Regions from separate parts of the Bacillus sp. URHA0034 genome, predicted to be linked through region 4. Evidence: a T-box and tRNA genes for the amino acid it is inferred to sense, from the RefSeq annotation. Region 4 holds a T-box; the other regions hold tRNA genes.
What was found. The T-box of region 4 lies ahead of proS (proline--tRNA ligase). A T-box ahead of a tRNA ligase gene usually reads a tRNA of that ligase, here a tRNA-Pro.
Positions count from the first base shown of each region.

Region 1 (7,740 bases), 2.2 Mb from region 4:
TGGCAACGGAACTGCTTCGAGGGAGACAGAACAGTTTGTCGCTGATATCTTAAAAGAGATGGATGAAGAAATATTTTATCTAATCGTCAACGAGGCAGGTGCCAGTGTTTATTCAGCCTCTGACCTTGCTAGAGAAGAGTTTCCACATTTCCAAGTTGAAGAAAGAAGTGCTGTTTCGATTGCCCGCCGCCTGCAGGACCCTTTAGCAGAGTTGGTAAAAATAGATCCAAAATCAGTTGGGGTTGGCCAGTACCAGCATGATGTTTCCCAGAAACGTCTATCCGAATCCCTGCATTTTGTGGTAGAGACGGCAGTTAACCGGGTTGGGGTAAATGTGAATACGGCTTCTTCTTCATTACTTCAATATGTGGCGGGGTTAAACAAAACCGCTGCCAATAATATTGTCAAAAAGCGCGATGAAGAAGGTAAGTTTACTAGTAGAGTGCAATTAAAGAAGGTACCGCGATTAGGGGCAAAAACCTATGAGCAGGCCATTGGTTTCTTGCGTGTGCTAGATGGTAAACAACCACTTGATCGGACTGGAATTCATCCTGAAAACTATGATGAAGTTAAAAAGCTGTTAACTAGTTTAGGTTTGACAGCAAAGGACTTAGGTTCAGAAAAGTTAAAAACCGCACTAAATGGTCTTGATTTAAAGGCGGTTTCTGAAGAACTATCCGTAGGTGAGTTAACCCTAAAGGATATTATTGATGCCTTAGTAAGACCAGAACGAGATCCACGTGATGATTTACCCCGTCCGCTTCTGAAAAAGGATGTCTTAAAACTAGAAGACCTGAAAGCGGGAATGGAGCTTCAAGGGACAGTTCGTAATGTTGTCGACTTTGGTGCTTTTGTTGATATCGGTGTTAAACAGGATGGGCTTGTTCATATTTCTAAGCTCAGCAATCGGTTTGTAAAACATCCTTTGGACATTGTTTCAGTAGGTGATGTTGTTACGGTATGGGTGGACTCTGTTGATATGAAAAAGGGCCGAGTTGCTTTAACCATGCTGCCGCCATCTTAAGATTAAGATAGGGAAAGCGCCTTTGGCCCCGAGAGAGGCTCGGGGACTAGAGGCGCCGTAATTAGAGGAACACTGCTTTTAGGAGCAGTGTTTTTTTCTGTAAAAAAACCAGCACTGGTTTAGCAGCTTAATCTGATAGCGGTCCTTCTCATAGAAAGCCCTTTTCATTTGGTTTTGTAACCAAGTTGGCATAGTGTAAAACCTCCCGAAAAGTACATCATTCATTAAAGGTATATACAATATATGCTATAATAGGTTGTCATGTTCGCTGGAAAGTGGGGAACTGTAAAAATGGAGCAGCGGGAACTGCAATTATTAGTAGAAAAGATATCTCTTGATTTCTTTAGTAAACCGTTTAAACATATGGCATTGTTTAATCCGAGGTTACGATCAACCGGGGGAAGATATCTTTTAGGCACTCATAATATTGAAATTAATAAAAAGTATCTAGAACAGCTTGGTGAAAAGGAGTTAATTGGTATCATCAAGCACGAGCTCTGCCATTATCACCTCCATCTTGAAGGCAGAGGATATCAGCACAAGGACCAAGATTTTAAGCTTTTATTAAAAAAGGTAGGAGGACCCCGATTTTGCAATCAGCTGCCTGAAAGGAAGGCAAAACAAACAGCAAAAAAAGTACTAATTTATCAATGCTCAAACTGTCAGCTTACGTATCAAAGAAAAAGAAGTATTAATACTTCAAAGTACGTATGTGGGAAGTGCAGAGGGAAATTGTTAAAAGTTAAAGAAATTCAATTATAATTCTGTGATAATATGGTTAAAATCTTTATGTAAAATAATATTGACTTTATAGTTATAGGTCTTTATAATGTAAAGAGTCGATAGGGCAAATGCCTTATTGAAAAGATAATGTTGACTATTCCGCAGTAGCTCAGTGGTAGAGCTATCGGCTGTTAACCGATCGGTCGTAGGTTCGAGTCCTACCTGCGGAGCCATTTATATGGGGAAGTACTCAAGAGGCTGAAGAGGCGCCCCTGCTAAGGGTGTAGGTCGGGTGACCGGCGCGAGGGTTCAAATCCCTCCTTCTCCGCCATATATTTTTTGTTTCGGCCCCTTGGTCAAGCGGTTAAGACACCGCCCTTTCACGGCGGTAACACGGGTTCGAATCCCGTAGGGGTCATCAGGGACGGGGAGTGACTCTGTTTCATTTCCTGTTTCTTAAATTTTAAAACCTTATTGGGCTATAGCCAAGCGGTAAGGCATCGCACTTTGACTGCGACATGCGTTGGTTCGAATCCAGCTAGCCCAGCCATTTGTGATTTTTTATCTTAGAATGAGCCAGTAGCTCAGTCGGTAGAGCAACGAGCGAGTCTGCGAAGAAGAGGGCGTTTGATCTACCACAAATCAGTTTTAGGAAATCATCTTAGAATGAGCCATTAGCTCAGTTGGTAGAGCATCTGACTTTTAATCAGAGGGTCGAAGGTTCGAGTCCTTCATGGCTCACCATTCGATTATCATATGCGGGTGTGGCGGAATTGGCAGACGCACCAGACTTAGGATCTGGCGCCGCAAGGCGTGGGGGTTCGACTCCCTTCACCCGCACCATTAATTTCCTCTTGAAATAGATGGAGTTAGATGTTATTATTGATTCTGTCGCTAAATAAATGCGGTCGTGGCGGAATGGCAGACGCGCTAGGTTGAGGGCCTAGTGGGGGCAACCCCGTGGAGGTTCAAGTCCTCTCGGCCGCACCAAAAAAAGTTATTGACAATCTCAATTGGATTTGTTATACTTTAAAAGTTGCTTAACAAAATGCGCCCGTAGCTCAATTGGATAGAGCGTCTGACTACGGATCAGAAGGTTATGGGTTCGACTCCTTTCGGGCGCGCCATATATACGGGAAGTAGCTCAGCTTGGTAGAGCACTTGGTTTGGGACCAAGGGGTCGCAGGTTCGAATCCTGTCTTCCCGACCATTCAAAATTCATATTATGCGGGTGTAGTTTACTGGTAAAACCTCAGCCTTCCAAGCTGATGTAGTGGGTTCGATTCCCATCACCCGCTCCAAATTGTTCTTTGAAAACTAAACAAACAAAAACGTCAACAAACAATAATATTCATTTCTTACGAAATGAAGCCAACGTAACAAAATGAGCTAATCAACTTTCTTGGAGAGTTTGATCCTGGCTCAGGACGAACGCTGGCGGCGTGCCTAATACATGCAAGTCGAGCGAATCAATAGGAGCTTGCTCCTGTTGGTTAGCGGCGGACGGGTGAGTAACACGTGGGCAACCTGCCTGTAAGACTGGGATAACACCGGGAAACCGGTGCTAATACCGGATAATCCTTTTCCTCTCATGAGGGAAAGCTGAAAGTCGGTTTCGGCTGACACTTACAGATGGGCCCGCGGCGCATTAGCTAGTTGGTGAGGTAACGGCTCACCAAGGCGACGATGCGTAGCCGACCTGAGAGGGTGATCGGCCACACTGGGACTGAGACACGGCCCAGACTCCTACGGGAGGCAGCAGTAGGGAATCTTCCACAATGGACGAAAGTCTGATGGAGCAACGCCGCGTGAGCGATGAAGGCCTTCGGGTCGTAAAGCTCTGTTGTTAGGGAAGAACAAGTACCGGAGTAACTGCCGGTACCTTGACGGTACCTAACCAGAAAGCCACGGCTAACTACGTGCCAGCAGCCGCGGTAATACGTAGGTGGCAAGCGTTGTCCGGAATTATTGGGCGTAAAGCGCGCGCAGGCGGTCCTTTAAGTCTGATGTGAAAGCCCACGGCTCAACCGTGGAGGGTCATTGGAAACTGGGGGACTTGAGTGCAGAAGAGGAAAGCGGAATTCCACGTGTAGCGGTGAAATGCGTAGAGATGTGGAGGAACACCAGTGGCGAAGGCGGCTTTCTGGTCTGTAACTGACGCTGAGGCGCGAAAGCGTGGGGAGCAAACAGGATTAGATACCCTGGTAGTCCACGCCGTAAACGATGAGTGCTAAGTGTTAGAGGGTTTCCGCCCTTTAGTGCTGCAGCTAACGCATTAAGCACTCCGCCTGGGGAGTACGGCCGCAAGGCTGAAACTCAAAGGAATTGACGGGGGCCCGCACAAGCGGTGGAGCATGTGGTTTAATTCGAAGCAACGCGAAGAACCTTACCAGGTCTTGACATCCTCTGACACTCCTAGAGATAGGAATTTCCCCTTCGGGGGACAGAGTGACAGGTGGTGCATGGTTGTCGTCAGCTCGTGTCGTGAGATGTTGGGTTAAGTCCCGCAACGAGCGCAACCCTTGATCTTAGTTGCCAGCATTCAGTTGGGCACTCTAAGGTGACTGCCGGTGACAAACCGGAGGAAGGTGGGGATGACGTCAAATCATCATGCCCCTTATGACCTGGGCTACACACGTGCTACAATGGATGGTACAAAGGGCAGCAAAGCCGCGAGGCCTAGCCAATCCCATAAAACCATTCTCAGTTCGGATTGTAGGCTGCAACTCGCCTACATGAAGCCGGAATCGCTAGTAATCGCAGATCAGCATGCCGCGGTGAATACGTTCCCGGGCCTTGTACACACCGCCCGTCACACCACGAGAGTTTGTAACACCCGAAGTCGGTGGGGTAACCGTAAGGAGCCAGCCGCCTAAGGTGGGACAGATGATTGGGGTGAAGTCGTAACAAGGTAGCCGTATCGGAAGGTGCGGCTGGATCACCTCCTTTCTAAGGATAATGCAGTCCTTATGGACTGATAAGAAGTTGACCGTTTTTTGTTTGTTTAGTTTTGAGAGTACAATCTCTCAAGAGTATATTCGTTCTTTGAAAACTAGATAATCGTATAGAAGAAACCAAGTAAAAACCGAGTAAAATCGCCATTTTAGTTTTTCTCTCTATTTTAAATAGAGTAAACCTTTTAGGTTAAGTTAGAAAGGGCGCACGGTGAATGCCTTGGCACTAGGAGCCGATGAAGGACGGGACTAACACCGATATGCTTCGGGGAGCTGTAAGTAAGCTTTGATCCGGAGATTTCCGAATGGGGAAACCCACTGCTCGTAATGGAGCAGTATCTTTACCTGAATACATAGGGTATTGATGGCAGACCCGGGGAACTGAAACATCTAAGTACCCGGAGGAAGAGAAAGCAAACGCGATTCCCTAAGTAGCGGCGAGCGAAACGGGATTAGCCCAAACCAAGAGGCTTGCCTCTTGGGGTTGTAGGACACTCTACATGGAGTTACAAAGGAACGGGGTAGATGAAGCGGTCTGGAAAGGCCCGTCATAGAAGGTAAAAGCCCTGTAGTTGAAACTTCGTTCCCTCCTGAGTGGATCCTGAGTACGGCCGGACACGTGAAATCCGGTCGGAAGCAGGGAGGACCATCTCCCAAGGCTAAATACTCCCTAGTGACCGATAGTGAACCAGTACCGTGAGGGAAAGGTGAAAAGCACCCCGGAAGGGGAGTGAAATAGTTCCTGAAACCGTGTGCCTACAAGTAGTTAGAGCCCGTTAATGGGTGATAGCGTGCCTTTTGTAGAATGAACCGGCGAGTTACGATTACATGCAAGGTTAAGTTGAAGAGACGGAGCCGCAGCGAAAGCGAGTCTGAATAGGGCGTATTTAGTATGTGGTCGTAGACCCGAAACCAGGTGATCTACCCATGTCCAGGGTGAAGTCCAGGTAACACTGGATGGAGGCCCGAACCCACGCACGTTGAAAAGTGCGGGGATGAGGTGTGGGTAGCGGAGAAATTCCAATCGAACTTGGAGATAGCTGGTTCTCTCCGAAATAGCTTTAGGGCTAGCCTCACGTAGTAAGAGTCTTGGAGGTAGAGCACTGTTTGGACTAGGGGCCCTCATCGGGTTACCGAATTCAGACAAACTCCGAATGCCAAAGACTTATCCGTGGGAGTCAGACTGCGAGTGATAAGATCCGTAGTCAAAAGGGAAACAGCCCAGACCACCAGCTAAGGTCCCAAAGTATACGTTAAGTGGAAAAGGATGTGGAGTTGCTTAGACAACCAGGATGTTGGCTTAGAAGCAGCCACCATTTAAAGAGTGCGTAATAGCTCACTGGTCGAGTGACTCTGCGCCGAAAATGTACCGGGGCTAAACGTATCACCGAAGCTGTGGATTGACACCGTTGGTGTCAGTGGTAGGAGAGCGTTCTAAGGGCGTTGAAGCTAGACCGTAAGGACTGGTGGAGCGCTTAGAAGTGAGAATGCCGGTATGAGTAGCGAAAGATGAGTGAGAATCTCATCCACCGAATGCCTAAGGTTTCCTGAGGAAGGCTCGTCCGCTCAGGGTTAGTCGGGACCTAAGCCGAGGCCGAAAGGCGTAGGCGATGGACAACAGGTTGATATTCCTGTACCACCTCTTTATCGTTTGAGTGATGGGGGGACGCAGGAGGATAGGGTAAGCGCACTGTTGGATATGTGTGTCTAAGCAGTTAGGCTGAGAAGCAGGAAAATCCGCTTCTCGCGAAGGCTGAGCTGTGACAGCGAGGGAAATATAGTACCGAAGTTCCTGATTCCACACTGCCAAGAAAAGCCTCTAGCGAGATAAAAGGTGCCCGTACCGCAAACCGACACAGGTAGGCGAGGAGAGAATCCTAAGGTGAGCGAGAGAACTCTCGTTAAGGAACTCGGCAAAATGACCCCGTAACTTCGGGAGAAGGGGTGCTCTTTGGGGTTCATAGCCTCGAAGAGCCGCAGTGAATAGGCCCAGGCGACTGTTTAGCAAAAACACAGGTCTCTGCGAAGCCGCAAGGCGAAGTATAGGGGCTGACGCCTGCCCGGTGCTGGAAGGTTAAGAGGAGGGGTTAGCTCACGCGAAGCTCTGAATCGAAGCCCCAGTAAACGGCGGCCGTAACTATAACGGTCCTAAGGTAGCGAAATTCCTTGTCGGGTAAGTTCCGACCCGCACGAAAGGCGTAACGATCTGGGCACTGTCTCAACGAGAGACTCGGTGAAATTATAGTACCTGTGAAGATGCAGGTTACCCGCGACAGGACGGAAAGACCCCGTGGAGCTTTACTGTAGCCTGATATTGAATTTTGGTACAGCTTGTACAGGATAGGTAGGAGCCTGAGAAGCCGGAGCGCCAGCTTCGGTGGAGGCGTCGGTGGGATACTACCCTGGCTGTATTGAAATTCTAACCCGCACCCCTTATCGGGGTGGGAGACAGTGTCAGGTGGGCAGTTTGACTGGGGCGGTCGCCTCCTAAAGAGTAACGGAGGCGCCCAAAGGTTCCCTCAGAATGGTTGGAAATCATTCGTAGAGTGTAAAGGCACAAGGGAGCTTGACTGCGAGACCTACAAGTCGAGCAGGGACGAAAGTCGGGCTTAGTGATCCGGTGGTTCCGCATGGAAGGGCCATCGCTCAACGGATAAAAGCTACCCCGGGGATAACAGGCTTATCTCCCCCAAGAGTCCACATCGACGGGGAGGTTTGGCACCTCGATGTCGGCTCATCGCATCCTGGGGCTGTAGTCGGTCCCAAGGGTTGGGCTGTTCGCCCATTAAAGCGGTACGCGAGCTGGGTTCAGAACGTCGTGAGACAGTTCGGTCCCTATCCGTCGTGGGCGCAGGAAATTTGAGAGGAGCTGTCCTTAGTACGAGAGGACCGGGATGGACGCACCGCTGGTGTACCAGTTGTCTTGCCAAAGGCATCGCTGGGTAGCTATGTGCGGACGGGATAAGTGCTGAAAGCATCTAAGCATGAAGCCCCCCTCAAGATGAGATTTCCCATAGCGTCAAGCTAGTAAGATCCCTG
Region 1 covers NZ_JBWCDK010000002.1:2,647,525-2,655,264, reverse strand. Annotated here, with positions in the region: gene ACZ9EE_RS14740 (Tex family protein) at 1-1,024, shown strand, start outside; gene cmpA (cortex morphogenetic protein CmpA) at 1,103-1,216, opposite strand; gene ACZ9EE_RS14730 (SprT family protein) at 1,316-1,786, shown strand; tRNA gene ACZ9EE_RS14725 (tRNA-Asn) at 1,906-1,980, shown strand; tRNA gene ACZ9EE_RS14720 (tRNA-Ser) at 1,988-2,078, shown strand; tRNA gene ACZ9EE_RS14715 (tRNA-Glu) at 2,094-2,165, shown strand; tRNA gene ACZ9EE_RS14710 (tRNA-Gln) at 2,223-2,297, shown strand; tRNA gene ACZ9EE_RS14705 (tRNA-Lys) at 2,416-2,491, shown strand; tRNA gene ACZ9EE_RS14700 (tRNA-Leu) at 2,506-2,590, shown strand; tRNA gene ACZ9EE_RS14695 (tRNA-Leu) at 2,652-2,737, shown strand; tRNA gene ACZ9EE_RS14690 (tRNA-Arg) at 2,798-2,874, shown strand; tRNA gene ACZ9EE_RS14685 (tRNA-Pro) at 2,881-2,957, shown strand; tRNA gene ACZ9EE_RS14680 (tRNA-Gly) at 2,975-3,048, shown strand; rRNA gene ACZ9EE_RS14675 (16S ribosomal RNA) at 3,147-4,696, shown strand; rRNA gene ACZ9EE_RS14670 (23S ribosomal RNA) at 4,890-7,740, shown strand, end outside.
Region 1: it encodes a tRNA-Pro, which carries the amino acid that the T-box ahead of proS (proline--tRNA ligase) is inferred to sense. The anticodon was not compared.

Region 2 (7,740 bases), 1.9 Mb from region 4:
TCAGGTTTTTTAGTGGGCCTAAATGGACTCGAACCATCGACCTCACGCTTATCAGGCGTGCGCTCTAACCAGCTGAGCTATAGGCCCATATTGGAGCGGGTGATGGGAATCGAACCCACTACATCAGCTTGGAAGGCTGAGGTTTTACCAGTAAACTACACCCGCAATATAAATTTTGGAGGCAACACCCGGATTTGAACCGGGGATAGAGGTTTTGCAGACCTCGGCCTTACCACTTGGCTATGCTGCCTTAAAAATGGCTGGGCTAGCTGGATTCGAACCAACGCATGTCGCAGTCAAAGTGCGATGCCTTACCGCTTGGCTATAGCCCAATAGTTTAAAAAGAAAATGGGGCGACTGATGGGAATCGAACCCACGAATGCCTGAACCACAATCAGGTGCGTTAACCACTTCGCCACAATCGCCGAAATATATATCAATAGTAGTCAAGCTACTAGTAAAAAAATGGCGGTCCGGACGGGACTCGAACCCGCGACCTCCTGCGTGACAGGCAGGCATTCTAACCAACTGAACTACCGGACCAAAATTGCGGGGGCAGGATTTGAACCTACGACCTTCGGGTTATGAGCCCGACGAGCTACCAGACTGCTCCACCCCGCGATAATAGAAATTATAAAGTTTGGAAAATGCTCCATGTTTTGTTACTGACTGTCCCCATCTCAGAATGCCTATTCAAGCAGCAGCTCGATGGGTACAACTCGCAGTTTATTCTCGAAGCAACGCTCGTTGCTCCACCCCGCGATAATAAAAGATAAAAATATAAAGTTAAGTAAATATGGAGGAGGAAGAGGGATTCGAACCCCCGCGCGGTTTGACCCGCCTGTCGGTTTTCAAGACCGATCCCTTCAGCCAGACTTGGGTATTCCTCCGTAAAAAAATATGGTAGCTGCGGAGGGGATGAACCCCCAACCTCCTGCGTGACATGCAGGCATTCTAACCAACTGAACTACCGGACCAAATTGCGGGGGCAGGATTTGAACCTACGACCTTCGGGTTATGAGCCCGACGAGCTACCAGACTGCTCCACCCCGCGATAATAGAAATTATAAAGTTTGGAAAATGCTCCATGTTTTGTTACTGACTGTCCCCATCTCAGAATGCCTATTCAAGCAGCAGCTCGATGGGTACAACTCGCAGTTTATTCCTTGAAGCAACGCTCGTTGCTCCACCCCGCGATAATAGAAATATCAAATCAAGTAAATATGGAGGAGGAAGAGGGATTCGAACCCCCGCGCGGTTTGACCCGCCTGTCGGTTTTCAAGACCGATCCCTTCAGCCAGACTTGGGTATTCCTCCGTAAAAAAATATGGTAGCGGCGGAGGGGATCGAACCCCCGACCTTACGGGTATGAACCGTACGCTCTAGCCAGCTGAGCTACACCGCCATAATTAAATTTCAACCTGCGACTGGTCGGGAAGACAGGATTCGAACCTGCGACCCCTTGGTCCCAAACCAAGTGCTCTACCAAGCTGAGCTACTTCCCGTAAAATAAGCGCGCCCGAAAGGAGTCGAACCCATAACCTTCTGATCCGTAGTCAGACGCTCTATCCAATTGAGCTACGGGCGCAAAATAAACTAAATGGTGGAGGATGACGGGATCGAACCGCCGACCCTCTGCTTGTAAGGCAGATGCTCTCCCAGCTGAGCTAATCCTCCGAATTAATGTAAGTTTTTTTCAATATTACGAAAAATCTTGGTGACCCCTACGGGATTCGAACCCGTGTTACCGCCGTGAAAGGGCGGTGTCTTAACCGCTTGACCAAGGGGCCAAATACTAAAATTGGCAAAATAATAGCCCCAAAGGGGCGAAGCCTGGCAACGTCCTACTCTCACAGGGACAAAGTCCCAACTACCATCGGCGCTGAGAAGCTTAACTTCCGTGTTCGGTATGGGAACGGGTGTGACCTTCTCGCCTTAATTACCAGACTTATGAAATTAGAGAGATCGTTCTCTCAAAACTAGATAATATAGAAGAAATTTGGTAAAAACGAGTTTATTCGCTTTAGACTATGGTTAAGTCCTCGATCGATTAGTATCAGTCAGCTCCACATGTCGCCACGCTTCCACCTCTGACCTATCAACCTGATCATCTTTCAGGGATCTTACTAGCTTGACGCTATGGGAAATCTCATCTTGAGGGGGGCTTCATGCTTAGATGCTTTCAGCACTTATCCCGTCCGCACATAGCTACCCAGCGATGCCTTTGGCAAGACAACTGGTACACCAGCGGTGCGTCCATCCCGGTCCTCTCGTACTAAGGACAGCTCCTCTCAAATTTCCTGCGCCCACGACGGATAGGGACCGAACTGTCTCACGACGTTCTGAACCCAGCTCGCGTACCGCTTTAATGGGCGAACAGCCCAACCCTTGGGACCGACTACAGCCCCAGGATGCGATGAGCCGACATCGAGGTGCCAAACCTCCCCGTCGATGTGGACTCTTGGGGGAGATAAGCCTGTTATCCCCGGGGTAGCTTTTATCCGTTGAGCGATGGCCCTTCCATGCGGAACCACCGGATCACTAAGCCCGACTTTCGTCCCTGCTCGACTTGTAGGTCTCGCAGTCAAGCTCCCTTGTGCCTTTACACTCTACGAATGATTTCCAACCATTCTGAGGGAACCTTTGGGCGCCTCCGTTACTCTTTAGGAGGCGACCGCCCCAGTCAAACTGCCCACCTGACACTGTCTCCCACCCCGATCAGGGGTGTGGGTTAGAATTTCAATACAGCCAGGGTAGTATCCCACCGACGCCTCCACCGAAGCTGGCGCTCCGGCTTCTCAGGCTCCTACCTATCCTGTACAAGCTGTACCAAAATTCAATATCAGGCTACAGTAAAGCTCCACGGGGTCTTTCCGTCCTGTCGCGGGTAACCTGCATCTTCACAGGTACTATAATTTCACCGAGTCTCTCGTTGAGACAGTGCCCAGATCGTTACGCCTTTCGTGCGGGTCGGAACTTACCCGACAAGGAATTTCGCTACCTTAGGACCGTTATAGTTACGGCCGCCGTTTACTGGGGCTTCGATTCAGAGCTTCGCGTGAGCTAACCCCTCCTCTTAACCTTCCAGCACCGGGCAGGCGTCAGCCCCTATACTTCGCCTTGCGGCTTCGCAGAGACCTGTGTTTTTGCTAAACAGTCGCCTGGGCCTATTCACTGCGGCTCTTCGAGGCTATGAACCCCAAAGAGCACCCCTTCTCCCGAAGTTACGGGGTCATTTTGCCGAGTTCCTTAACGAGAGTTCTCTCGCTCACCTTAGGATTCTCTCCTCGCCTACCTGTGTCGGTTTGCGGTACGGGCACCTTTTATCTCGCTAGAGGCTTTTCTTGGCAGTGTGGAATCAGGAACTTCGGTACTATATTTCCCTCGCTGTCACAGCTCAGCCTTTACGAGAAGCGGATTTTCCTGCTTCTCAGCCTAACTGCTTAGACGCGCATATCCAACAGCGCGCTTACCCTATCCTCCTGCGTCCCCCCATCACTCAAACGATAAAGAGGTGGTACAGGAATATCAACCTGTTGTCCATCGCCTACGCCTTTCGGCCTCGGCTTAGGTCCCGACTAACCCTGAGCGGACGAGCCTTCCTCAGGAAACCTTAGGCATTCGGTGGATGAGATTCTCACTCATCTTTCGCTACTCATACCGGCATTCTCACTTCTAAGCGCTCCACCAGTCCTTACGGTCTAGCTTCAACGCCCTTAGAACGCTCTCCTACCACTGACACCAACGGTGTCAATCCACAGCTTCGGTGATACGTTTAGCCCCGGTACATTTTCGGCGCAGAGTCACTCGACCAGTGAGCTATTACGCACTCTTTAAATGGTGGCTGCTTCTAAGCCAACATCCTGGTTGTCTAAGCAACTCCACATCCTTTTCCACTTAACGTATACTTTGGGACCTTAGCTGGTGGTCTGGGCTGTTTCCCTTTTGACTACGGATCTTATCACTCGCAGTCTGACTCCCACGGATAAGTCTTTGGCATTCGGAGTTTGTCTGAATTCGGTAACCCGATGAGGGCCCCTAGTCCAAACAGTGCTCTACCTCCAAGACTCTTACTACGTGAGGCTAGCCCTAAAGCTATTTCGGAGAGAACCAGCTATCTCCAAGTTCGATTGGAATTTCTCCGCTACCCACACCTCATCCCCGCACTTTTCAACGTGCGTGGGTTCGGGCCTCCATCCAGTGTTACCTGGACTTCACCCTGGACATGGGTAGATCACCTGGTTTCGGGTCTACGACCACATACTAATACGCCCTATTCAGACTCGCTTTCGCTGCGGCTCCGTCTCTTCAACTTAACCTTGCATGTAATCGTAACTCGCCGGTTCATTCTACAAAAGGCACGCTATCACCCATTAACGGGCTCTAACTACTTGTAGGCACACGGTTTCAGGAACTATTTCACTCCCCTTCCGGGGTGCTTTTCACCTTTCCCTCACGGTACTGGTTCACTATCGGTCACTAGGGAGTATTTAGCCTTGGGAGATGGTCCTCCCTGCTTCCGACCGGATTTCACGTGTCCGGCCGTACTCAGGATCCACTCAGGAGGGAACGAAGTTTCAACTACAGGGCTTTTACCTTCTATGACGGGCCTTTCCAGACCGCTTCATCTACCCCGTTCCTTTGTAACTCCATGTTGAGTGTCCTACAACCCCAAGAGGCAAGCCTCTTGGTTTGGGCTAATCCCGTTTCGCTCGCCGCTACTTAGGGAATCGCGTTTGCTTTCTCTTCCTCCGGGTACTTAGATGTTTCAGTTCCCCGGGTCTGCCATCAATACCCTATGTATTCAGGTAAAGATACTGCTCCATTACGAACAGTGGGTTTCCCCATTCGGAAATCTCCGGATCAAAGCTTACTTACAGCTCCCCGAAGCATATCGGTGTTAGTCCCGTCCTTCATCGGCTCCTAGTGCCAAGGCATTCACCGTGCGCCCTTTCTAACTTAACCTAAAAGGTTTTACTCTATTTAATAGAGAGAAAAAACTAAAATGGCGATTTTACTCGGTTTTTACTTGGTTTCTTCTATACAATTATCTAGTTTTCAAAGAACGAAATGACTTTGAGAGAATTGCTCCCTCAAAACTAAACAAACAAAAAGCGGTCAACTTCTTATCAGTCCGTAAGGACTGCATTATCCTTAGAAAGGAGGTGATCCAGCCGCACCTTCCGATACGGCTACCTTGTTACGACTTCACCCCAATCATCTGTCCCACCTTAGGCGGCTGGCTCCTTACGGTTACCCCACCGACTTCGGGTGTTACAAACTCTCGTGGTGTGACGGGCGGTGTGTACAAGGCCCGGGAACGTATTCACCGCGGCATGCTGATCCGCGATTACTAGCGATTCCGGCTTCATGTAGGCGAGTTGCAGCCTACAATCCGAACTGAGAATGGTTTTATGGGATTGGCTAGGCCTCGCGGCTTTGCTGCCCTTTGTACCATCCATTGTAGCACGTGTGTAGCCCAGGTCATAAGGGGCATGATGATTTGACGTCATCCCCACCTTCCTCCGGTTTGTCACCGGCAGTCACCTTAGAGTGCCCAACTGAATGCTGGCAACTAAGATCAAGGGTTGCGCTCGTTGCGGGACTTAACCCAACATCTCACGACACGAGCTGACGACAACCATGCACCACCTGTCACTCTGTCCCCCGAAGGGGAAATTCCTATCTCTAGGAGTGTCAGAGGATGTCAAGACCTGGTAAGGTTCTTCGCGTTGCTTCGAATTAAACCACATGCTCCACCGCTTGTGCGGGCCCCCGTCAATTCCTTTGAGTTTCAGCCTTGCGGCCGTACTCCCCAGGCGGAGTGCTTAATGCGTTAGCTGCAGCACTAAAGGGCGGAAACCCTCTAACACTTAGCACTCATCGTTTACGGCGTGGACTACCAGGGTATCTAATCCTGTTTGCTCCCCACGCTTTCGCGCCTCAGCGTCAGTTACAGACCAGAAAGCCGCCTTCGCCACTGGTGTTCCTCCACATCTCTACGCATTTCACCGCTACACGTGGAATTCCGCTTTCCTCTTCTGCACTCAAGTCCCCCAGTTTCCAATGACCCTCCACGGTTGAGCCGTGGGCTTTCACATCAGACTTAAAGGACCGCCTGCGCGCGCTTTACGCCCAATAATTCCGGACAACGCTTGCCACCTACGTATTACCGCGGCTGCTGGCACGTAGTTAGCCGTGGCTTTCTGGTTAGGTACCGTCAAGGTACCGGCAGTTACTCCGGTACTTGTTCTTCCCTAACAACAGAGCTTTACGACCCGAAGGCCTTCATCGCTCACGCGGCGTTGCTCCATCAGACTTTCGTCCATTGTGGAAGATTCCCTACTGCTGCCTCCCGTAGGAGTCTGGGCCGTGTCTCAGTCCCAGTGTGGCCGATCACCCTCTCAGGTCGGCTACGCATCGTCGCCTTGGTGAGCCGTTACCTCACCAACTAGCTAATGCGCCGCGGGCCCATCTGTAAGTGTCGGCCGAAACCGACTTTCAACTTTTCCTCATGAGAGGAAAAGGATTATCCGGTATTAGCACCGGTTTCCCGGTGTTATCCCAGTCTTACAGGCAGGTTGCCCACGTGTTACTCACCCGTCCGCCGCTAACCAACAGGAGCAAGCTCCTATTGATTCGCTCGACTTGCATGTATTAGGCACGCCGCCAGCGTTCGTCCTGAGCCAGGATCAAACTCTCCAAGAAAGTTGATTAGCTCATAATTTAAAACGTTGGCTTCATTTCATAAGAAAATGAATATTTATTGTTTGTTGACGTTTTTGTTTGTTTAGTTTTCAAAGAGCAATCAGTGACAGGATATTATCATATCACTTTATGAACCAGGATGTCAATTATTATTTTAAAATAATTTTTCGTCCTGCTCAACGAGTATTAATACTATCAGATTCATTTAACCTTGTCAACATCTGATAATTATTTTTTCAATGAGTGGTTTGCCGATCGTGGCATCCCCTCATCAGGATTACTATATTACTATCCTATCAAAAGGAAGTCAACACCTATTAAACATTTTTTTAAAAAAGCCTTTTTCGTAAAAATTAAAGAAAGCCTGATTACTTAAACATAATCAGGCAGCTTAACCATAAATGTAGTTCCCTTTCCCATTTGACTTGTTACTTGTATCGTTCCTTTATGTGTTTCGACAATCCATTTTGCAATGGATAGTCCAAGTCCATGGCCGCCTATTTGGCGGGATCGGGATTTATCAGCCCGATAAAAGCGTTCAAAAATTTTGTGATAATCCTCTTTCTTAATCCCAATCCCTGTATCTTGAACGATAATTCTTATTTCTCGCCCTTCTTTTAGGAGATTCAGTTTTACCTCGCCGCCATCTGGTGTATATTTGATCCCATTGTCCAAAAGGATATAGATCAACTGCGATATCCTTTGAGGATCTCCTTTAACGTTTGTAGCAGCAGTTGCAGATAACTCTAGCTGAATTTGTTTGCGGGCTGCAATCGGATGTAAGGACTCGATTGCTTTTTCAGCTAAGGGCTTTAGATCAAAAACTTCTGTTTTCAGCACATTTGTATTCGAATCTGAACGTGCGAGGGTTAACAGATCGCTGACTAGGTTCGTCATTCGTTTGACCTCCTCCCTCATATTTGCAAGCAGCTTACCTGCCATCGCATCCTTTTGGGTATCAACTGTCATTTCCAGCGCATCAACAGATGATAGCAAGACACTTAGAGGTGTCCGTAATTCATGGGAAGCATC
Region 2 covers NZ_JBWCDK010000002.1:2,330,052-2,337,791, forward strand. Annotated here, with positions in the region: tRNA gene ACZ9EE_RS13235 (tRNA-Ile) at 14-87, opposite strand; tRNA gene ACZ9EE_RS13240 (tRNA-Gly) at 92-165, opposite strand; tRNA gene ACZ9EE_RS13245 (tRNA-Cys) at 177-250, opposite strand; tRNA gene ACZ9EE_RS13250 (tRNA-Gln) at 258-332, opposite strand; tRNA gene ACZ9EE_RS13255 (tRNA-His) at 350-425, opposite strand; tRNA gene ACZ9EE_RS13260 (tRNA-Asp) at 467-543, opposite strand; tRNA gene ACZ9EE_RS13265 (tRNA-Met) at 548-621, opposite strand; tRNA gene ACZ9EE_RS13270 (tRNA-Ser) at 798-890, opposite strand; tRNA gene ACZ9EE_RS13275 (tRNA-Met) at 981-1,054, opposite strand; tRNA gene ACZ9EE_RS13280 (tRNA-Ser) at 1,225-1,317, opposite strand; tRNA gene ACZ9EE_RS13285 (tRNA-Met) at 1,329-1,405, opposite strand; tRNA gene ACZ9EE_RS13290 (tRNA-Pro) at 1,429-1,505, opposite strand; tRNA gene ACZ9EE_RS13295 (tRNA-Arg) at 1,515-1,588, opposite strand; tRNA gene ACZ9EE_RS13300 (tRNA-Val) at 1,602-1,677, opposite strand; tRNA gene ACZ9EE_RS13305 (tRNA-Glu) at 1,716-1,790, opposite strand; rRNA gene rrf (5S ribosomal RNA) at 1,832-1,947, opposite strand; rRNA gene ACZ9EE_RS13315 (23S ribosomal RNA) at 2,031-4,965, opposite strand; rRNA gene ACZ9EE_RS13320 (16S ribosomal RNA) at 5,159-6,708, opposite strand; gene ACZ9EE_RS13325 (sensor histidine kinase) at 7,081-7,740, opposite strand, start outside.
Region 2: it encodes a tRNA-Pro, which carries the amino acid that the T-box ahead of proS (proline--tRNA ligase) is inferred to sense. The anticodon was not compared.

Region 3 (7,740 bases), 2.3 Mb from region 4:
CCGCCTGGTTATGTTATTAACAAATTCTCCATCCATCCGGGATGTACTATTATTCCCATTAATGCGTCATAAATAAAGCTTTCAAAGTGCCAGAGAAATCCGGCGCTTTTTTTTTGCAAGCTGTGAGTAGAGTGAATATTTTTACTTTAAAAATAGGTATTGCATCCAGTGTCTAAAGGTGGTATATTATTATCTGTTGCTGCGAGGCAGTAGCGAGAAAGAAAAAAGAAGTTAAAAAAGTTGTTGACATTACGTTAATAACTTGGTAATATTATAAAGTCGCCTTTGAGCGATATAACAAATTGTTCTTTGAAAACTAAACAAACAAAAACGTCAACAAACAATAATATTCATTTCTTACGAAATGAAGCCAACGTAACAAAATGAGCTAAATCAACTTTCTCGGAGAGTTTGATCCTGGCTCAGGACGAACGCTGGCGGCGTGCCTAATACATGCAAGTCGTGCGAATCAATAGGAGCTTGCTCCTGTTGATTAGCGGCGGACGGGTGAGTAACACGTGGGCAACCTGCCTGTAAGACTGGGATAACACCGGGAAACCGGTGCTAATACCGGATAATCCTTTTCCTCTCATGAGGAAAAGTTGAAAGTCGGTTTCGGCTGACACTTACAGATGGGCCCGCGGCGCATTAGCTAGTTGGTGAGGTAACGGCTCACCAAGGCGACGATGCGTAGCCGACCTGAGAGGGTGATCGGCCACACTGGGACTGAGACACGGCCCAGACTCCTACGGGAGGCAGCAGTAGGGAATCTTCCACAATGGACGAAAGTCTGATGGAGCAACGCCGCGTGAGCGATGAAGGCCTTCGGGTCGTAAAGCTCTGTTGTTAGGGAAGAACAAGTACCGGAGTAACTGCCGGTACCTTGACGGTACCTAACCAGAAAGCCACGGCTAACTACGTGCCAGCAGCCGCGGTAATACGTAGGTGGCAAGCGTTGTCCGGAATTATTGGGCGTAAAGCGCGCGCAGGCGGTCCTTTAAGTCTGATGTGAAAGCCCACGGCTCAACCGTGGAGGGTCATTGGAAACTGGGGGACTTGAGTGCAGAAGAGGAAAGCGGAATTCCACGTGTAGCGGTGAAATGCGTAGAGATGTGGAGGAACACCAGTGGCGAAGGCGGCTTTCTGGTCTGTAACTGACGCTGAGGCGCGAAAGCGTGGGGAGCAAACAGGATTAGATACCCTGGTAGTCCACGCCGTAAACGATGAGTGCTAAGTGTTAGAGGGTTTCCGCCCTTTAGTGCTGCAGCTAACGCATTAAGCACTCCGCCTGGGGAGTACGGCCGCAAGGCTGAAACTCAAAGGAATTGACGGGGGCCCGCACAAGCGGTGGAGCATGTGGTTTAATTCGAAGCAACGCGAAGAACCTTACCAGGTCTTGACATCCTCTGACACTCCTAGAGATAGGAATTTCCCCTTCGGGGGACAGAGTGACAGGTGGTGCATGGTTGTCGTCAGCTCGTGTCGTGAGATGTTGGGTTAAGTCCCGCAACGAGCGCAACCCTTGATCTTAGTTGCCAGCATTCAGTTGGGCACTCTAAGGTGACTGCCGGTGACAAACCGGAGGAAGGTGGGGATGACGTCAAATCATCATGCCCCTTATGACCTGGGCTACACACGTGCTACAATGGATGGTACAAAGGGCAGCAAAGCCGCGAGGCCTAGCCAATCCCATAAAACCATTCTCAGTTCGGATTGTAGGCTGCAACTCGCCTACATGAAGCCGGAATCGCTAGTAATCGCGGATCAGCATGCCGCGGTGAATACGTTCCCGGGCCTTGTACACACCGCCCGTCACACCACGAGAGTTTGTAACACCCGAAGTCGGTGGGGTAACCGCAAGGAGCCAGCCGCCTAAGGTGGGACAGATGATTGGGGTGAAGTCGTAACAAGGTAGCCGTATCGGAAGGTGCGGCTGGATCACCTCCTTTCTAAGGATATAAGCTGGACATATGAGCCAGACAAAAACGTTTGTTTGATGGTTTTCTGTTTGTTTAGTTTTGAGAGTGCAATTCTCTCAAAGCTTTTTTTAATCGTTCTTTGAAAACTAGATAATCGTATAGAAGAAACCAAGTAAAAACCGAGTAAAATCGCCATTTTAGTTTTTCTCTCTATTAAATAGAGTAAAACCTTTTAGGTTAAGTTAGAAAGGGCGCACGGTGAATGCCTTGGCACTAGGAGCCGATGAAGGACGGGACTAACACCGATATGCTTCGGGGAGCTGTAAGTAAGCTTTGATCCGGAGATTTCCGAATGGGGAAACCCACTGCTTGTAATGGAGCAGTATCTTTACCTGAATACATAGGGTATTGATGGCAGACCCGGGGAACTGAAACATCTAAGTACCCGGAGGAAGAGAAAGCAAACGCGATTCCCTAAGTAGCGGCGAGCGAAACGGGATTAGCCCAAACCAAGAGGCTTGCCTCTTGGGGTTGTAGGACACTCAACATGGAGTTACAAAGGAACGGGGTAGATGAAGCGGTCTGGAAAGGCCCGTCATAGAAGGTAAAAGCCCTGTAGTTGAAACTTCGTTCCCTCCTGAGTGGATCCTGAGTACGGCCGGACACGTGAAATCCGGTCGGAAGCAGGGAGGACCATCTCCCAAGGCTAAATACTCCCTAGTGACCGATAGTGAACCAGTACCGTGAGGGAAAGGTGAAAAGCACCCCGGAAGGGGAGTGAAATAGTTCCTGAAACCGTGTGCCTACAAGTAGTTAGAGCCCGTTAATGGGTGATAGCGTGCCTTTTGTAGAATGAACCGGCGAGTTACGATTACATGCAAGGTTAAGTTGAAGAGACGGAGCCGCAGCGAAAGCGAGTCTGAATAGGGCGTATGAGTATGTGGTCGTAGACCCGAAACCAGGTGATCTACCCATGTCCAGGGTGAAGTCCAGGTAACACTGGATGGAGGCCCGAACCCACGCACGTTGAAAAGTGCGGGGATGAGGTGTGGGTAGCGGAGAAATTCCAATCGAACTTGGAGATAGCTGGTTCTCTCCGAAATAGCTTTAGGGCTAGCCTCACGTAGTTAGAGTCTTGGAGGTAGAGCACTGTTTGGACTAGGGGCCCTCATCGGGTTACCGAATTCAGACAAACTCCGAATGCCAAAGACTTATCCGTGGGAGTCAGACTGCGAGTGATAAGATCCGTAGTCAAAAGGGAAACAGCCCAGACCACCAGCTAAGGTCCCAAAGTATACGTTAAGTGGAAAAGGATGTGGAGTTGCTTAGACAACCAGGATGTTGGCTTAGAAGCAGCCACCATTTAAAGAGTGCGTAATAGCTCACTGGTCGAGTGACTCTGCGCCGAAAATGTACCGGGGCTAAACGTATCACCGAAGCTGTGGATTGACACCGTTGGTGTCAGTGGTAGGAGAGCGTTCTAAGGGCGTTGAAGCTAGACCGTAAGGACTGGTGGAGCGCTTAGAAGTGAGAATGCCGGTATGAGTAGCGAAAGATGAGTGAGAATCTCATCCACCGAATGCCTAAGGTTTCCTGAGGAAGGCTCGTCCGCTCAGGGTTAGTCGGGACCTAAGCCGAGGCCGAAAGGCGTAGGCGATGGACAACAGGTTGATATTCCTGTACCACCTCTTTATCGTTTGAGTGATGGGGGGACGCAGGAGGATAGGGCAAGCGCACTGTTGGATATGTGCGTCTAAGCAGTTAGGCTGAGAAGCAGGAAAATCCGCTTCTCGCGAAGGCTGAGCTGTGACAGCGAGGGAAATATAGTACCGAAGTTCCTGATTCCACACTGCCAAGAAAAGCCTCTAGCGAGATAAAAGGGTGCCCGTACCGCAAACCGACACAGGTAGGCGAGGAGAGAATCCTAAGGTGAGCGAGAGAACTCTCGTTAAGGAACTCGGCAAAATGACCCCGTAACTTCGGGAGAAGGGGTGCTCTTTGGGGTTCATAGCCTCGAAGAGCCGCAGTGAATAGGCCCAGGCGACTGTTTAGCAAAAACACAGGTCTCTGCGAAGCCGCAAGGCGAAGTATAGGGGCTGACGCCTGCCCGGTGCTGGAAGGTTAAGAGGAGGGGTTAGCTCACGCGAAGCTCTGAATCGAAGCCCCAGTAAACGGCGGCCGTAACTATAACGGTCCTAAGGTAGCGAAATTCCTTGTCGGGTAAGTTCCGACCCGCACGAAAGGCGTAACGATCTGGGCACTGTCTCAACGAGAGACTCGGTGAAATTATAGTACCTGTGAAGATGCAGGTTACCCGCGACAGGACGGAAAGACCCCGTGGAGCTTTACTGTAGCCTGATATTGAATTTTGGTACAGCTTGTACAGGATAGGTAGGAGCCTGAGAAGCCGGAGCGCCAGCTTCGGTGGAGGCGTCGGTGGGATACTACCCTGGCTGTATTGAAATTCTAACCCGCACCCCTTATCGGGGTGGGAGACAGTGTCAGGTGGGCAGTTTGACTGGGGCGGTCGCCTCCTAAAGAGTAACGGAGGCGCCCAAAGGTTCCCTCAGAATGGTTGGAAATCATTCGTAGAGTGTAAAGGCACAAGGGAGCTTGACTGCGAGACCTACAAGTCGAGCAGGGACGAAAGTCGGGCTTAGTGATCCGGTGGTTCCGCATGGAAGGGCCATCGCTCAACGGATAAAAGCTACCCCGGGGATAACAGGCTTATCTCCCCCAAGAGTCCACATCGACGGGGAGGTTTGGCACCTCGATGTCGGCTCATCGCATCCTGGGGCTGTAGTCGGTCCCAAGGGTTGGGCTGTTCGCCCATTAAAGCGGTACGCGAGCTGGGTTCAGAACGTCGTGAGACAGTTCGGTCCCTATCCGTCGTGGGCGCAGGAAATTTGAGAGGAGCTGTCCTTAGTACGAGAGGACCGGGATGGACGCACCGCTGGTGTACCAGTTGTCTTGCCAAAGGCATCGCTGGGTAGCTATGTGCGGACGGGATAAGTGCTGAAAGCATCTAAGCATGAAGCCCCCCTCAAGATGAGATTTCCCATAGCGTCAAGCTAGTAAGATCCCTGAAAGATGATCAGGTTGATAGGTCAGAGGTGGAAGCGTGGCGACATGTGGAGCTGACTGATACTAATCGATCGAGGACTTAACCATATTTTTTAAAGCGAATAACTCGTTTTTACGAATTTCTTCTATATTATCTAGTTTTGAGAGAACGATCTCTCTAATTTCATAAGTCTGGTAATTAAGGCGAGAAGGTCACACCCGTTCCCATACCGAACACGGAAGTTAAGCTTCTCAGCGCCGATGGTAGTTGGGACTTTGTCCCTGTGAGAGTAGGACGTTGCCAGGCTTTATATGGAGGATTAGCTCAGCTGGGAGAGCATCTGCCTTACAAGCAGAGGGTCGGCGGTTCGATCCCGTCATCCTCCACCATATTTTTTCCTTACTTTACGACGCCGGGGTAGCTCAATTGGTAGAGCAACTGACTTGTAATCAGTAGGTTGGGGGTTCAAGTCCTCTCGCCGGCACCTTTTCTTTGTACGAGCCATTAGCTCAGTTGGTAGAGCAGATTGCAAACTTCTGTGAATCAGCTTCTGCGGGCAATCTGCGAGAAAGAACGCAAGTTCTTTTGAGCATCTGACCTACCACAAATTAGTTGTAGGGAATCATCTTCATAAGAGCCATTAGCTCAGTTGGTAGAGCATCTGACTTTTAATCAGAGGGTCGAAGGTTCGAGTCCTTCATGGCTCACCATAGGTTTTACGAATGAAATAATTTTTTGCGATAAGATAATATTGCGGGTGTGGCGGAATTGGCAGACGCACCAGACTTAGGATCTGGCGCCGCAAGGCGTGGGGGTTCGACTCCCTTCACCCGCACCATTTTTGTGAGAGAAAATAAGTACCATATACGCGGAAGTAGTTCAGTGGTAGAACACCACCTTGCCAAGGTGGGGGTCGCGGGTTCGAATCCCGTCTTCCGCTCTCAAATGCCGGGGTGGCGGAACTGGCAGACGCACAGGACTTAAAATCCTGCGGTAGGTGACTACCGTACCGGTTCGATTCCGGTCCTCGGCACCATTTAAGAAATGAATAATGCGCCCGTAGCTCAATTGGATAGAGCGTCTGACTACGGATCAGAAGGTTATGGGTTCGACTCCTTTCGGGCGCGCCATTATTTATCGGGAAGTAGCTCAGCTTGGTAGAGCACTTGGTTTGGGACCAAGGGGTCGCAGGTTCGAATCCTGTCTTCCCGACCATTTATTTAATTATTTCGGGGTCTTAGCTCAGCTGGGAGAGCGCCTGCTTTGCACGCAGGAGGTCAGGGGTTCGATCCCCCTAGACTCCACCAAATAAATTAAAATGGTATTGACAATGTAAAATTACTTTGTTAATATATAAAAGTCGCATAAACGACGATTGCTCTTTGAAAACTAAACAAACAAAAACGTCAACAAACAATAATATTCATTTCTTACGAAATGAAGCCAACGTAACAAAATGAGCTAAATCAACTTTCTCGGAGAGTTTGATCCTGGCTCAGGACGAACGCTGGCGGCGTGCCTAATACATGCAAGTCGAGCGAATCAATAGGAGCTTGCTCCTGTTGATTAGCGGCGGACGGGTGAGTAACACGTGGGCAACCTGCCTGTAAGACTGGGATAACACCGGGAAACCGGTGCTAATACCGGATAATCCTTTTCCTCTCATGAGGAAAAGTTGAAAGTCGGTTTCGGCTGACACTTACAGATGGGCCCGCGGCGCATTAGCTAGTTGGTGAGGTAACGGCTCACCAAGGCGACGATGCGTAGCCGACCTGAGAGGGTGATCGGCCACACTGGGACTGAGACACGGCCCAGACTCCTACGGGAGGCAGCAGTAGGGAATCTTCCACAATGGACGAAAGTCTGATGGAGCAACGCCGCGTGAGCGATGAAGGCCTTCGGGTCGTAAAGCTCTGTTGTTAGGGAAGAACAAGTACCGGAGTAACTGCCGGTACCTTGACGGTACCTAACCAGAAAGCCACGGCTAACTACGTGCCAGCAGCCGCGGTAATACGTAGGTGGCAAGCGTTGTCCGGAATTATTGGGCGTAAAGCGCGCGCAGGCGGTCCTTTAAGTCTGATGTGAAAGCCCACGGCTCAACCGTGGAGGGTCATTGGAAACTGGGGGACTTGAGTGCAGAAGAGGAAAGCGGAATTCCACGTGTAGCGGTGAAATGCGTAGAGATGTGGAGGAACACCAGTGGCGAAGGCGGCTTTCTGGTCTGTAACTGACGCTGAGGCGCGAAAGCGTGGGGAGCAAACAGGATTAGATACCCTGGTAGTCCACGCCGTAAACGATGAGTGCTAAGTGTTAGAGGGTTTCCGCCCTTTAGTGCTGCAGCTAACGCATTAAGCACTCCGCCTGGGGAGTACGGCCGCAAGGCTGAAACTCAAAGGAATTGACGGGGGCCCGCACAAGCGGTGGAGCATGTGGTTTAATTCGAAGCAACGCGAAGAACCTTACCAGGTCTTGACATCCTCTGACACTCCTAGAGATAGGAATTTCCCCTTCGGGGGACAGAGTGACAGGTGGTGCATGGTTGTCGTCAGCTCGTGTCGTGAGATGTTGGGTTAAGTCCCGCAACGAGCGCAACCCTTGATCTTAGTTGCCAGCATTCAGTTGGGCACTCTAAGGTGACTGCCGGTGACAAACCGGAGGAAGGTGGGGATGACGTCAAATCATCATGCCCCTTATGACCTGGGCTACACACGTGCTACAATGGATGGTACAAAGGGCAGCAAAGCCGCGAGGCCTAGC
Region 3 covers NZ_JBWCDK010000002.1:2,808,494-2,816,233, reverse strand. Annotated here, with positions in the region: gene lysS (lysine--tRNA ligase) at 1-76, shown strand, start outside; rRNA gene ACZ9EE_RS15605 (16S ribosomal RNA) at 400-1,949, shown strand; rRNA gene ACZ9EE_RS15600 (23S ribosomal RNA) at 2,155-5,090, shown strand; rRNA gene rrf (5S ribosomal RNA) at 5,174-5,289, shown strand; tRNA gene ACZ9EE_RS15590 (tRNA-Val) at 5,297-5,372, shown strand; tRNA gene ACZ9EE_RS15585 (tRNA-Thr) at 5,395-5,467, shown strand; tRNA gene ACZ9EE_RS15580 (tRNA-Lys) at 5,618-5,693, shown strand; tRNA gene ACZ9EE_RS15575 (tRNA-Leu) at 5,737-5,821, shown strand; tRNA gene ACZ9EE_RS15570 (tRNA-Gly) at 5,852-5,923, shown strand; tRNA gene ACZ9EE_RS15565 (tRNA-Leu) at 5,931-6,019, shown strand; tRNA gene ACZ9EE_RS15560 (tRNA-Arg) at 6,037-6,113, shown strand; tRNA gene ACZ9EE_RS15555 (tRNA-Pro) at 6,122-6,198, shown strand; tRNA gene ACZ9EE_RS15550 (tRNA-Ala) at 6,215-6,290, shown strand; rRNA gene ACZ9EE_RS15545 (16S ribosomal RNA) at 6,456-7,740, shown strand, end outside.
Region 3: it encodes a tRNA-Pro, which carries the amino acid that the T-box ahead of proS (proline--tRNA ligase) is inferred to sense. The anticodon was not compared.

Region 4 (7,740 bases):
TTGAGAACGCCTTTAGCAGTTATTCAGGCCAAAACGGATATCCTGTTTCGCTCGCCCACCGCAACTATACAGGAAAAAATAATCGATATCTCCACGATTTCAAAGGAATCAAGGCGGCTCTCCAAATTAGTAACCAATTTACTGACACTGGCACGGTCAGATTCCGATCAAATTGAAATGAAAAAATCAGAATTCCAATTGGATGAACTTTTAAAAGAGATTATTCAACAGTATGAAGAGTTTGCGATGTATCAGGAGAAAATATTGCGCCTAGAAGCTGCAGAACCTATTACTTTTTTTGCCGACAAAGAAAGAATTCATCAATTAATTGTCATTCTATTGGACAACGCCATAAAGTATACAAAAGAGGGCGGAGAAATCTCGCTTTCCTGCACTCAGAGTCATTCCTCCATCTACTTAAAGGTAAACGACACAGGAATCGGAATCCCTGAAGAAGATATTCCAAAGATATTTGATCGTTTTTACCAAAGTGATAAAGCGCGCACGGAAGCAGCCGGTACAGGACTTGGCTTGTCGATAGCAAAATGGATTATTGAGAAGCATCATGGCAAGACAAAGGTTCAGAGTGTTTTAGGTGAAGGAACAAATATTGAAATTATCTTTCCAAAGTCCCAAAAATAATTTTTGGGGCTTATTTAAATCTTAGGCTGTGTTAAAGGTTATTATTGATTTTTAGCATTTTGATTGGAGCGGAAGGCGGCGAAGACTCCTGCGGGAGTACGGGGCAGGGGAGACCCCACAGGCGCAAGTGCGCCGAGGAGGCTCCCCGGCACGCCCGCGGAAAGCGAAGCCGCCTGGAGCGGAAATCAACATTCAAGATTAACACAGCCAAATCTTAAGAAAAACTTAAGGAAACCGATTCATAATTTGTTTGTCTACTTACTAAAGCTTCAGGATATTTGAAGGGAGAAAAACAGATGAAGTACTAGAAAAGCTCATTTATGGATTGGTTTAATTGCGTCTATTTTTATCTTTATGGAGTCGATTACAGGTCTATTGATGAATGAACCATGGTTAATTGGACAAACATCAATGGAGGGTGGCAGGGGCAATTTTCAACCAGGTCAAATGAATCAAAACCAATTTAATAACGGTCAGACCAATCAGGGACAAGCAAGACAAGGTATGACGCAGAATTCTGGACAAACTGCCGGTCAACCACAAGGGCAAAATGGTAATCAATACCAAAGGTTTAATAGAAATGGCCAGTTTCAAGGACGCGGCAATTTTAGTGGAAGTGGGAATTTTCCAGCTGGCATAATGAACAGAGAAAGATTTGGACAAACCTCAGTTATGGGAATCATCCGTGGTCTGCATGAAGGCCGTATTGGCAATACCGATATTAAATGGTTAATAGATTTAGTTGCGCTTGCCATGATCGCTTTAACAGGTACGGGAATCTACCTATCAATTAGGGTCCTAGGTGCGGAAGGGAAGCGAAAAAAACTACAAACGGATATGTGTAGTGATATCTGATAAAAAAATGCACACGAGGCTTGCTCGTGTGCGTCTTTGTTTATTCGACAATAATTTTCCCTTTAAACATTTGCATTCCACAACTGAATATGTATTCACCTTTATTATCTGAGGCGAATGACAGTTTTGTCGTTCCCGTCTTCAATTTTATATTATTAATGTTCAAATCTGGTATCATAAAGGTAGATAAGCAGTTACTGCTGTCTAATGGATTGGTAATTTCAAGTTCCACCTGAACACCTTTTTTGACCCGGATCACGTTAGGGGAATAACCTTTATCGGTTACCATCATTTTGACTTTTGGAGCAAGATCTCCGCTTACATTTATTTCTGTCGGGACTGTACTCGTTTCTTGTGATGCTTGAGTTTGAGCAGTTTCGCTTTTACCAGGAAACTTTACCATGTCACTGCTGTACATAAACAGGAACAAAGAAACTAGGACAATGCCACCACCGATTATGGCAAAAGGTGACAGCTCTTCTGTGTTGATCGAAAATTTGCTGTTAGTCGTCACATGGATATACACAATAACAAAGCCGATAATGACAACATAAAATCCTAATAAGATACCAAGCAAAATTGCCGGGTTAATGTACTGGAGGAAAAGTCCAAGAATAGCGCCATTTATCCCGCCCATTAAACCAGATATTGCTCCCATCAATATCGCTAAGATCCCAACCGGATGTCCGGCTAAGAAACCAACGACGAAGCCAATAATCATGCTGATTCCTACTGTCAGGAAGGTCTCACCGGAAACCAGCCCATTGATGGTTCCAGTAAGTAAACCAGTGATCACCGCAATGACCATACTTACCAGGATGCCTGGAGTATTGTTCAGTTTGCTTTTATTTCGATAAACTAGATAAATGGAATAGCCTGTGCCGATGGCCACAAAAGCGGCTGAAATAATAGAAAATATATTCATGCTTTGTCTCCTCTTATGTGCCTTAATAATTAAACAACATAAGAGTATTATAAATGTAAAAAATGGATTGTAATTTGTATTTTCTGTGATTTATATGAACGTTTTATGACTCTTATCAAGAATGACCGTTGGTTTTGTCTTTATCCAAAGTATTTTTATAAATTCTTTTTAGGGCTTCATTTTGAAGTTTCATATATTCGAGTAAAATTTCTTTTTCTGCTTCTTCTTGTACTATTTCGTCCTTTTCTTTTGTCATCCTTTTACCCCTTTTATCCTAATTTTAGCTTAAAGAGTAGAATAATCCATAATTTATTTGACTTTTATTATAGAGAAATATATAATTTTTTCAAAAATACTATTTGAAACGTTGACGGGGATTAGTAAATTGACTCGGGTCTTACCAAGAGAGGAAACCAGTGGTGTGAGGTTTCTTAAGACAATCAATTGAACCTGCCTCACGAGTTCTGTATCGGATTATTACTTGAAGATACATGCGGATAAAATCCGTTATCATGCGAGAGAGTTTAAAGCTTTTGCTTTATGAATTTAGGGTGGTACCGCCAGGCCTTGGTCCCTTTTTTAGGATCAAGGCCTTTTTATATTTAAAAGTGTAATCGCCCGTTTAGCGGCGTATGGGCTGGAACTCAAATTCTAAAACTTTCTATTTAAAAAATTAATGGGGTGTCAAAATGGCAAAGGAATTTGTAAAAGATGTAACCAGTATGGACGAGGATTTCGCCCAGTGGTACACAGATGTTGTAACGAAAGCAGATTTAATTGATTATTCAAGTGTTCGCGGTTCGATGATTATCCGTCCTTATGGCTATGCCTTATGGGATAACATTAAAAACGAGTTAGACCGACGTATTAAAGAAACAGGGCATGAAAATGTTTATATGCCATTATTCATCCCAGAAAGCCTGCTTCAAAAGGAAAAAGATCATGTTGAGGGCTTTGCTCCTGAGGTAGCCTGGGTAACACACGGCGGTTCTGAGCCTTTAACAGAACGTTTAGTGGTGCGCCCAACATCAGAGGTATTATTCTGTGAGCACTATAGCAATATCATCCACTCGTATCGGGACCTCCCGAAACTATATAATCAATGGGCTAACGTCGTCCGTTGGGAAAAAACCACACGTCCATTCTTAAGAACATTAGAATTCTTATGGCAGGAAGGTCATACGGCCCATGCAACGGATGAAGAGGCAATGGAAGAAACGATTAAAATGTTAAATGTATATGCAGCTATTTGTGAAGAAATTCTTGCGATTCCTGTTGTGAAGGGCCAAAAAACGGAAAAAGAAAAGTTTGCAGGAGCAAAGGCTACTTTTACGATTGAAAGCTTAATGCATGATGGAAAAGCATTACAATCCGGAACTTCCCATCACTTTGGTACTGGGTTTGCTGAAGCGTTTAACATTCAGTATACAGACAAAGAAGGAAAACTGCAGTATGTTCATCAAACATCATGGGGCTTTACAACCAGAATCATCGGTGCATTGATCATGGTTCACGGTGACGACCGCGGTTTGGTCATACCTCCAAAAGCTGCGCCAACTCAAGTGATGATTGTTCCGATTGCACAGCATAAAGAAGGCGTGCTTGATTTTGCTTATGAGTTGAAAAAGTCTCTAGCTTCTGTTGCTCGTGTTGATATTGATGCCAGCGATAAAAAACCAGGCTGGAAGTTCAATGAGTACGAAATGAAAGGGATCCCTGTTCGTCTTGAAGTCGGACCTAAGGATATTGAAAATAAGCAGGTTGTCTTGGTTCGCAGGGATACATTAGAAAAGGTTGTTGTTTCTATAGACGAGTTAGAAACAAAACTGGTTGAATTATTAGAAGATATCCAGTCAAACCTTTACAATAAGGCATTAAATCATCGTGAAGAGAGAACTTCGGTTGCGACGACTCTTGGGGAGTTAAAGGATAGCCTTGAAGCGAAACCAGGGTTTATCAAAGCTATGTGGTGCGGAGATTTAGCCTGTGAGGAAAAGATCAAAGAAGATACAGGAGCAACTTCTCGTTGTATACCGTTTGAGCAAGAAAAAGTGGCGGATAAATGTGTATGCTGCGGTAAAGAAACAGAAAGAATGGTTTATTGGGCAAAGGCTTACTAAAACCTGTGAAGGCTCTTCCATTGTGGGAGAGTCTTTTTATATTATAGTGGACAAAAAACAGGCATGTTGAGGCATGACGGGTTCATGCGGACAATCCAAGAGAAAAAAACGAGGAACCTGTCCACATGACAGGTTCATGAGGACAAAGTAAGAGAAGAAACCGTGGAACCTGTCCACCTGAGGGTTTCATGAGGACAAAGTAAGAGAAGAAACCGAGGAACCTGTCCACATGACGGGTTCATGAGGACAATCTAAGAGAAGAAACCGAGGAACTTGGCCTCATGAGGGGTTCATGAGGACAATCCAAGAAGAAAAAACGAGGAACCTGTCCACATGACAGGTTCATGAGGACACTACATAGAAAAAAATAGAGCAACATGTCCACATGATACTTTTCTAAGAACTTGCGTCGTAATATCTAGTGAATTTTTGCAATAGATATCTCAAATTGACCCCTATAAAAAAGGAAAACTAAAGACCTATAGCGAATTTTAATGATTCAGAAGGGGGTTGTAGCTAAATGAAACCAATTTTAATGGAATTTCCTGAAGAAATTTATACTGAAAGACTATATATTCGAAAGCCGATGCCTGAAGATGGAAAAGTGGTCTTTGAAGCTATGCAGGCATCTTTAGAAGAACTGAAACCGTGGATGCCATGGGCCAATAGAGATCAAACCGAGCAAGAGGTCGAGGCCAACATGCGCGACGCACATGCGAAATTTTTAACCAGAGAGGACCTAAGACTACATATCTTTGACCGGGAAACAGGCGGGTTTATCGGTGCAACAGGTTTGCATCGCATGGATTGGAACATACCAAAATTCGAAATCGGCTACTGGATCGATACCAGACAAAGCGGAAAAGGCTATATTACGGAGTCTACTCAAGCAATTACTGACTTTGCCTTTCATGAACTAAACGCAAAACGGGTAGAAATTCGATGTGACAGTAGAAATACAAAAAGTCGCGCTATTCCTGAGAAATTAGGATTTCCCTTAGAAGGAATCCTAAAAAATGACAGTATTTCTGCAGATCGCCAAGAAATCCGTGATACTTGTATCTACGCAAAAACACAATAGGGCAGAAGAAAACTCGACTAGAGTTCTCACTAGTCGAGTTTTCATTACTAGAAACCTAGTATATATCTTTCTAAAAAGAATTTAGTAATGGCCAGATATTCGCGTGAGTATGATTTTAAAACAGCGGACCAGGGGGTAGGAGCAGCTAGACCATCCACCCTCACACCCTTGTAATGTGCAATGGAAAGGGCACGATACATATGGAAGGTGTTCGTTACTACAAGGCCATAATCGAGTTGTGCAGGAATGAGTTTTTTCGAGAATTCTATATTTTCATATGTATCCGTCGAACGGTTTTCTAATAGGATTCGAGATTTGTTAATACCTTGGTTAACTAACTCTCTCTTAATGGCCTCGGCTTCCGAAATGTCCTCACCAGGTCCTTTGCCGCCTGACGCAATAACCACGGTACCCCTATTTTCTTTTAGATACTTTGCTGCAGCATTGATCCTCTTGGCTAACACCAAAGAAGGCTCCACACCTTTAACCCTCGCCCCGAGAACAATCAAATAATCAGCATCCTTTGGTGCTTTTAGTTGGCTATAATGGATTATCTTTACTTGTAAAAAACTAATATAAATAATCCCCATTATTGTCAAGAAACCAATTATCCATAAAAGTCGTTTGTTTTTCGTCATTTTCTCAAATCCTATTTTAGTATTTTTCTATATTAGACAATACCATAATATTACAATTTTTGTTCCGAAAAGAAAAGGCACATGAATTCTATGTGCCTTGAATAACGATATACTCACTCACACACCCACGAAAGACCTATTGTCCCTACACCAGTATGGACACCTGCAACCGTAATGAGCATCATGACTTCTGTTTCAATTGCTGGAAAGCTGTCATTAATGTATTTCTCAACCTCAGCTGCTTTTTTCAGATCATTCGCATGAACAATCGCGACCTTTTTTACTATTTTCGTGTCAAGATCTTCTTTTAACGTAGCTGCCAGCCAAGCTAAAACCTTCTTTTCTGTCCTAACTTTGTCCTTTATCTGGGCAGAGCCGTTTTCAATTGCTAGAATCGGTTTAATATTAAACAAAGAAGCCAATATCTTTTGACTGCCTGAGACTCGCCCGCTTTTGTGAAGCTGGTCCAAATTAGATGGAATCAAATACAAACGGGTATTCTCCCTCATCGCATTTAGCCTATCAACCACTTCCTCAGCATCCATACCTTGCTCAACTAGTTCTATCCCTTTCTCGATTAAAAAAGAAAGAGGATAGGAACCAATCTGCGAATCAATGGCGAAAAGCTTGAAATCTTCCATATCAGCCGCCATAACGGAGGACTGATAGGTCCCTGTTAATACACTGGAGGCATGTATGGCGATCCCAAAATCATAGTCTTCTTTCAATTTTTTATAAAGTTCAACAAAATCGTTAATGGAAGGTTGAGACGACTGAAACTTTCCTTCCTCATTTTTCATCCGCTCATAAAATTCTTGTTCCGTTATATCAATCGTTTCTTTATAAAACTCATCGTTAATGACAACGTGTAAGGGAATGACATATATATGATGTTTCTCAATAAATTCTTTGCTAAGAGAAGCAGTTGTGTCTGTAATCCATGCAATTTTTGATTTGCTCATATCTTTTCCTCCGGTAAATACTTTCAATATAATTAACATTACTATATTGAAAACAGTTTCACTAGTTATATTTGTCATATTAAACTTTGAACATTTTGTGAAAATCACTGGAGTTGTTATTTAAATATATAAAAGTGTGATTTGAATCACTTAGTTGCGACCATTTATTTCATATAATCACTATGGATATAGTGATAACTAAATAAGGAGTGTTTAATTATGTTAGATCAAAATACAATCGATATTATCAAATCAACAGTACCGGTATTAGAAAAGCATGGAGAAACCATCACCACTCGCTTTTATCAATTAATGTTTGGAAACCATCCAGAATTATTAAATATATTCAATCATGCAAATCAAAAACAGGGAAGACAGCAAAAGGCTCTTGCCGGAACGGTATATGCTGCTGCCATGTATATTGATAATCTTGAAGCGATCCTGCCAGTAGTAAAACAAATAGCCCATAAACATAGAAGTCTTGGTATTAAACCAGAACATTATCCAATTGTCGGAA
Region 4 covers NZ_JBWCDK010000002.1:475,026-482,765, reverse strand. Annotated here, with positions in the region: gene ACZ9EE_RS04695 (sensor histidine kinase) at 1-642, shown strand, start outside; partial or broken gene ACZ9EE_RS04690 (PepSY-associated TM helix domain-containing protein) at 958-1,497, shown strand; gene ACZ9EE_RS04685 (cupredoxin domain-containing protein) at 1,538-2,422, opposite strand; gene ACZ9EE_RS04680 (hypothetical protein) at 2,538-2,678, opposite strand; T-box leader at 2,781-3,001, shown strand; gene proS (proline--tRNA ligase) at 3,112-4,542, shown strand; gene ACZ9EE_RS04670 (GNAT family N-acetyltransferase) at 5,063-5,623, shown strand; gene ACZ9EE_RS04665 (YdcF family protein) at 5,671-6,261, opposite strand; gene ACZ9EE_RS04660 (DegV family protein) at 6,375-7,223, opposite strand; gene hmpA (NO-inducible flavohemoprotein) at 7,443-7,740, shown strand, end outside.